3 regions of the Shewanella sp. 10N.286.51.B7 genome follow, and region 2 is predicted to be linked to each of the others. Evidence: predicted binding sites of a transcription regulator. Region 2 holds the regulator's gene; each other region holds the start of a gene.
The links. The regulator MetJ, encoded in region 2, represses methionine synthesis genes. The targets are predictions, from matches to a motif close to TAGACGTCTAGACGTCTA.
Positions count from the first base shown of each region.

Region 1: the regulator MetJ is predicted to act here: its motif matches at 1,064-1,081, upstream of metH (methionine synthase).
Region 3: the regulator MetJ is predicted to act here: its motif matches at 921-938, upstream of msrA (peptide-methionine (S)-S-oxide reductase MsrA).

Region 1 covers NZ_MCUF01000002.1:22,008-24,288, forward strand. Annotated here, with positions in the region: gene metH (methionine synthase) at 1-898, opposite strand, end outside; gene BCU84_RS00350 (histidine phosphatase family protein) at 1,331-2,209, shown strand.
Region 2 covers NZ_MCUF01000018.1:155,488-157,768, reverse strand. Annotated here, with positions in the region: gene BCU84_RS03235 (conjugal transfer protein TraF) at 1-323, shown strand, start outside; gene BCU84_RS03230 (sulfite exporter TauE/SafE family protein) at 425-1,165, opposite strand; gene metJ (met regulon transcriptional regulator MetJ) at 1,318-1,635, opposite strand; gene metB (cystathionine gamma-synthase) at 1,859-2,281, shown strand, end outside.
Region 3 covers NZ_MCUF01000024.1:163,940-166,220, reverse strand. Annotated here, with positions in the region: gene astE (succinylglutamate desuccinylase) at 1-777, opposite strand, end outside; gene msrA (peptide-methionine (S)-S-oxide reductase MsrA) at 952-1,431, shown strand; gene trxB (thioredoxin-disulfide reductase) at 1,589-2,281, shown strand, end outside.

The sequences.
Region 1 (2,281 bases), on a different contig from region 2:
TCACTTCAGCCATTTCTTCTGGGGTTTCATCGTAACCACCAAACTCGTTTGGCAGACCCGCATTAGGGTGAGCAGAGACAAAACATTCTGCAATACGTGATAATTCTTCGACGTATGGGCGTAGCTCTTTAGGGCCTAATGCACAGTTAAGGCCGATTGAAAGCGGCTTAATGTGGCGCAGTGAGTTATAAAAACCTTCGGTAGTTTGCCCTGTGAGTGTACGGCCTGATGCATCGGTAATGGTGCCCGATATCATCACGGGTAAGCGGTCACCCAAGTTATCGAAGACTTTTTCAATGGCAAATAAAGCGGCTTTGGCGTTTAAGGTATCAAAGATGGTTTCGACCATGATGATATCCGCGCCGCCTTCAATTAAAGCGCTGGTAGATTCAACATACGCATCGACCAGTTCATCAAAACTGACATTACGAAAGCTTGGATCGTTTACATCTGGGCTGATAGAACAGGTACGGTTTGTCGGGCCTAAAACACCAGCAACATAACGTGGCGTGCCAGTTTGCGCTGCCACTTCATCAGCTGCTTCACGTGCAACGCGAGCACCTTCTAAGTTCATTTCAGCCGATAGCGACTGCATGTCATAGTCGGCCATGGCGATAGTGGTGGCATTAAAGGTGTTGGTTTCGATAATGTCAGCACCAGCCAACATGTATTTGGTGTGAATGTCTTTAATGATTTGACGTTGGCTTAGGATCAACATGTCGTTGTTGCCTTTTACGTCGCAATGCCAGTCTTTAAAGCGCTCGCCACGATAATCAGCTTCTTCCAATTTGTAGTCTTGGATCATGGTCCCCATGGCACCATCAAGGATTACAATGCGCTCATTTAGCGTATTGGTAAGTTGCTCAAGAACCTGACTGTAGGAAGTCGACTTCGTCATAACTGATTACCTTTATTACTTATTAGTTGGTGCTATTGGCCAGCAATATGGTGATGAGGCAGTGCGATTAACGCTCATTAGCATACCTTTATTGATTGGATAAAAGGCGCTGACAAGTGAAAAATCCCTGCAAAAATATTCATCATCAAGATTTGTTTGGACATTTAAACGTATAGACGTCCATAATACGTTTAAATAGATTGTAAGAGCAAGCGCATTACACAAGTAAGCTGGACGCTAGATTAAATTCAGTGTCTATGAAATCTTTATAATCGTCAGAAGTGAATGATTTACGCTTGATAATGGCTGGCTGTTAGCTGAGTGTATGCTTGAACTGAATGAAGGCTCGAAACAGAATGAAGGCACGAAGCTGAGTGAATTGAGCTGAGTTGCACTGAACTGAACGAAACGAAACAAGGGTGAAGCGTTAATATGCAACAAGCCAAAATGATATTACTGCGTCATGGTCAGTGCGAAGGTGGCAATATTTTACGTGGTAAAACCGATGTTGCGCTTACGCCTTTGGGCGTGGCCACCATGGAGGCTAGCGTAAAAAAATTAGGCGGGGCTTTGCAAGCTGCTCCGCTAACGATATACAGCTCTCCTTTAATACGTTGCCAGCAATTTGCCCAAAATTTAGTCGCTGATATAAATCAAAACCGCAGCTTCAGCCAACAACTTAATGCTAATGAACCTGTTAACAAGCGAGAGGTTGATTGCCAAACCATCTTGTTAGCTGAAGTAATACAGATGCCGCAATTTCAAGAAGTAGATTTTGGTGATTGGGATGGGCAAACGTTTGATGCTTTATACCAACATGACGGCCAAGCTGTAGATAGCTATTGGACTAACCCTTGGCTGCATACACCACCTAATGGCGAAACGATGCTTGAGTTTGAAGCTAGAGTCACTAATGGACTTGCCGAGGTGTCTGGTCAACTTGCGGCTCAGTTATCAAGTTTGAAGCAATTAAATGAACAAGTTTCAGTTGAATCAAGCCTTGCTTCAGCGCCTGATACTGACTTTGATAATGGCACTGCTACTGAGAATGAGAAAGCGACAGCTTTGATTGTCACCCATGGCGGCGTGATCCGCTGCATCATGAGTCATATTTTAGGGCTTGATCAATGCGCTGGTTTGTATTCACAGCTGGCGATAGATTACGGCGCCACAGTGGTGATTGATGTTTATTGGCCAGAACTGGCAGTAACTAAACAGTCAGTTAACAGTGCTTCTGAAATTGAATCGACGCATTCAATGACAAGACCTGCGGCCAGTAAACCCGTCTACCGATTACATTGGCCGAGTTAAACTAATTACCTGTAAAACTTGAGCAACTAAATCACTAAAAGATTATCGTTAAAAGGTCATAAACTCGGTGAG
Region 2 (2,281 bases):
ATCAAGTGGAGCCATTAATTACTGCTGGCGCAGCATATGATTGGACATCGATAATCTTAACCACAGATATTGATCTCGTTGAACATAGCCGATTTAAAGAGTTTGATGCCGTTCAGTATTGGCGTATGGGAGGGGAGTTTAAAGCAACAGACTGGTTGTCGCTTCGTATGGGCTACCGTCATGATTTGAAAGATAACAGTGTCGATATCTACTCATTTGGTACTGGCTTTGCCATTGGTCAAGCATTCAAGCTTGATATGAGTGGTAGCTATGGTGAAGATGACGCCATTGGGGCAGTACTGCAAACCTCTTATCACTTTTAGGCTGACTTGGTGTAGATTCGCTTCGAAGCAATCTATCCTATTTCTAGTGCATACCTAGTGCATACCTAGTGCATGCCTAATGAGTTACCTCTCAGCCACTTTTATCCTGCCGACAATTCAATTAATGACTTTATCGTCAACACTAAGGCACTTAAGCCGCACAATACCAATGTGGCTGTGCGCGTTTTTTGTTTATCCACTTTGTTGCTGAGTTTGCCCGCGACAAAACTGCCTAAAAATACTGATGGTAAGAGCATTAAAGACAACCAAACATGCTTCATTTCAACTAAGCCAACGATGAATAAAATGATCATTGCGATCATAGAGCTGAATACAAAGAAAATCGATAATGCCGCGCGAAATTGCGGTGCATCTTTTCCGGCTAATAAAATAGCCAACGGCGGGCCACCAATAGCGGCAATATTACCGAAAACCCCAGAAAGAATCCCAGCGATAAATAGCGTGAAGCGATTGACTGGTGCGGTGATTTTATAAAAACTTAGAATGACAGCACTGGCAACAATAAAGGCAATAGCCAGACCTAATATGGATTGCGGCGCAAAGACCAGTAATGCTGCGCCAAGAAAGCCGCCAGGTACACGGCCAATGAGTGCATATTGAAGTCCGTTGAATTGCAGGGATGTGCGCTCACGTAATAAAGTAAGCAAAGCGATTGAAAAACCGCAAGCAATAACAGGGGCAGGTACAAGTTGGGGATCAATAATATACAGCAATGGGCTAGCAACAACAGCTAAGCCAAAACCAATAAGCCCTTGAGTGAGTGCACCGAGAAATATAATAGCCGATGCCAGCATCAAGGTTTGCGGATCGATAAATGCCATAGTGTTCTCTTTGAGTGCAAATTTGACTCAAGTATTGTCATACTGCGAAGAGGAAGGGGAGCTTATCAATGAAGGCTTACACCGTAATGTAAGCACAAAATTGATTTATTATCACACTTGCCAGCCAGCTTGAAAGCATACTGACAATAGACTTAGTCGTCTAAGTCTTCCCACTCAATACCCATTTGATCCATTAGTGCTTTTGCTTCACTTGGAATGCTATCAGGGCCTTCTTTAGATAAGTCATCATCATTTGGTAGAGGCTGGCCAGTGTACGCATGTAAAAAGGCTTCACACAAAAGTTCACTGTTGGTTGCATGACGCAAGTTATTTACCTGACGGCGAGTACGTTCATCGGTTAGCACTTTTAGTACTTTTAAAGGAATCGATACCGTGATTTTTTTAACTTGTTCATTTTTTTTGCCATGTTCGGCATATGGGCTGATATAGTCGCCATTCCATTCAGTCATTAACTCACCTTTATACGATAGATTCGTGGCAGATTTTAACTGCTTATTTATTACAGTCAAATTATTGCTGTTATTCTATAACGAATGCAAATAGATTTCTTTATGTTTAGACGTCTAAACGTCTAATTTGTGTTGACGATCTGATTTAGCTTAGGTACATTTAGCCATCTAGACATCTCTATCGTGTATTATTCATGAGTGTGTCAATCTTCAGGAGATTATTATGACCAAACATCGCGCTGCTACACTTGCCGTTCGCCAAGGTATCGAATCCGATACTCAATATGGCGCAGTAGTCCCGCCGATTTATCTTTCGACTAACTACTCGTTTGATGGACACACAAACCCAAGAGAATTCGACTACAGCCGCTCTGGTAACCCAACCCGTTGCGTTTTAGGTGAGGCAATAGCCAAACTTGAAAATGGTGCTACAGGTGTTGTGACATGTACCGGTATGGCAGCGATTACTTTAGTGACTAGCTTGCTTGGTCCTGAAGATTTATTAGTTGTACCACATGATTGTTATGGTGGCAGTTATCGACTGTTCACTAATCTTGCCAACAAAGGTCAATTTAAATTAATCGTAGTTGATCAAACTGATGATAAAGCACTGGCAGATGCGATTGCGCAAAAGCCTAAAATGGTT
Region 3 (2,281 bases), on a different contig from region 2:
AAATTCAGCAACTGATACTTGCTGCTTGGTTATCAAGTGATTTAGCATTTTGCGCGTATTAGCAAACTTACTCATTTCATTTTGACCAAACGGCATCACCTTTCCAAGCTCAACGGTGAAAGCGTCGGCTTTAAATTGTTCTGACGAATAATAGCTAAATGTCGTTGTCGGTTCGTGATGAAATAAAATGGTGTCCACATCGCAACCAGCAAGAAACATAATTTGTTCAGCACTAAAACTACGTCCTGGTCGATAAGGATATATCGCAAATTTTTCGTGTTTTGAAGGCTTAATCGCTGTGTGCAAGTCATAATGAATACGTTGTGATACGTGATTATCGAGGAAAAAATCGCTTACATAATCCTCCAATGCTTTAGCGCGAACTCTTTCCTTGTTGCAAAGCCCTTCACCTTTTGAATGCGCGCCGCTAAATAACCTGTTCATGTTTTCTTCTACAAAACGGGTTTCAGTTAAAATGGAATCTGGGTTGCCAATTAAAAATAATACTCTGTGTTCTGTCTGTATTTGTTCATTAAGTAACGCTTGGATTAAGTCATTACAAATCTCAATAGGCGCAGTTTCGTTCCCATGAATGGCACACGATAAAACAATATCCTTAGTAGAACCTGTTGCAGGAGTAAAGCTGATGACACCGTTATCATGTATTTTGACTATTGTTTGATTAGATAAGGTGAAACTGTGTGAGGTAATGACTTTATCGATGTTAGCTAAAGTGAACGCTAAAAAATCTTTTTCTTCCATTAATTGTTGAAACACGAAGACTCCTTGAAAAACGGTAAAACGAAATTGGTTTCAATAACAGATGTTGATTCTAACACAACAAGTGGAAGCTGACGTTAAGGGACAATTAACATAGTGTAAAACTTTACTTGCATTCTCATTCAGAATAAATATAATTTTAGCCATCTAGACTTCTTTATGGATGTGAGTATGACTTTAGCAACATTTGGTGCAGGCTGTTTTTGGGGTGTTGAATATTTTTTCAAGCAAGTAGATGGTGTTACCAATGCACAATGCGGCTACATGGGCGGAAGAGATCAGTTTCAGAGTTATGAAGAAGTCAAAACAGGCACAACAGGTCATGCTGAAGTCGTTCAAGTAGAGTTTGATGAATCAATTGTTTCATACCAAGAGCTTTTGGAAGTGTTCTGGCAAAATCACAACCCAACCACTCTGAATAGACAAGGTGGCGATATTGGTAATCAGTATCGCAGTGCTGTATTTTTTCATGGTAAAATTCAAAAAGACGCTGCTGAAAAATCCAAACTTGATCTAGCACGCAGTGGTAAATGGGGAACTAAGCATATTGTAACTGAAATTGTCCCAATTCAGCAGTTCCACCCTGCAGAAGAATATCATCAAAATTACTTAGAGAAGAATGAGTTACCAAGCTGTCATATTAGTTATTAGTTTATGAAATGACTTAAGGCACTTGTATTGGTGCCTTTTTTATACAAAAGCGATTAATACAATCTATATCTTAGACAGTTCTGCACTTTACCCCATCCGTTAAATTCCCTACAATCCATGCAAATTGCTTAAGGCATGAATACGGAGAAATACAAAAATGAGTCAAGCTCGTCATATTAACCTACTTATCTTAGGTTCAGGTCCTGCTGGTTATACTGCTGCAGTTTATGCCGCTCGTGCGAATTTAAAACCAGTCATGATCACTGGTATGCAGCAAGGCGGTCAATTGACCACAACAACAGAAGTTGAAAACTGGCCAGGTGATGCTGAAGGTTTAACCGGTCCTGTTTTGATGGAAAGAATGCAACAGCACGCAGAAAAATTTGAAACTGAAATCATTTTTGATCACATTAATGAAGTCGATTTTAGTGAGCGCCCTTTTAAATTAAAAGGTGACAACGGCGAATTTACTTGTGATGCACTAATTATCGCAACTGGAGCCTCTGCTAAATATTTAGGTTTGCCTTCTGAAGAAGAATTTATGGGGCGTGGTGTATCAGCATGCGCAACTTGTGACGGTTTCTTTTATCGTAACCAGAAAGTAGCCGTTGTTGGCGGCGGTAATACCGCTGTTGAAGAAGCACTTTACTTAAGTAACATCGCATCAGAAGTTCATTTAATTCATCGCCGTGACACTTTCCGCTCAGAAAAGATTCTAATTAATCGACTAATGGACAAAGTGGCAAACGGAAATATTATCCTTCACTTAGATCAAACGCTTGATGAAGTGACTGGTGATAATATGGGCGTTACTGGTTTGAATATGAAGAGCACTAAAGACGGGTCTATT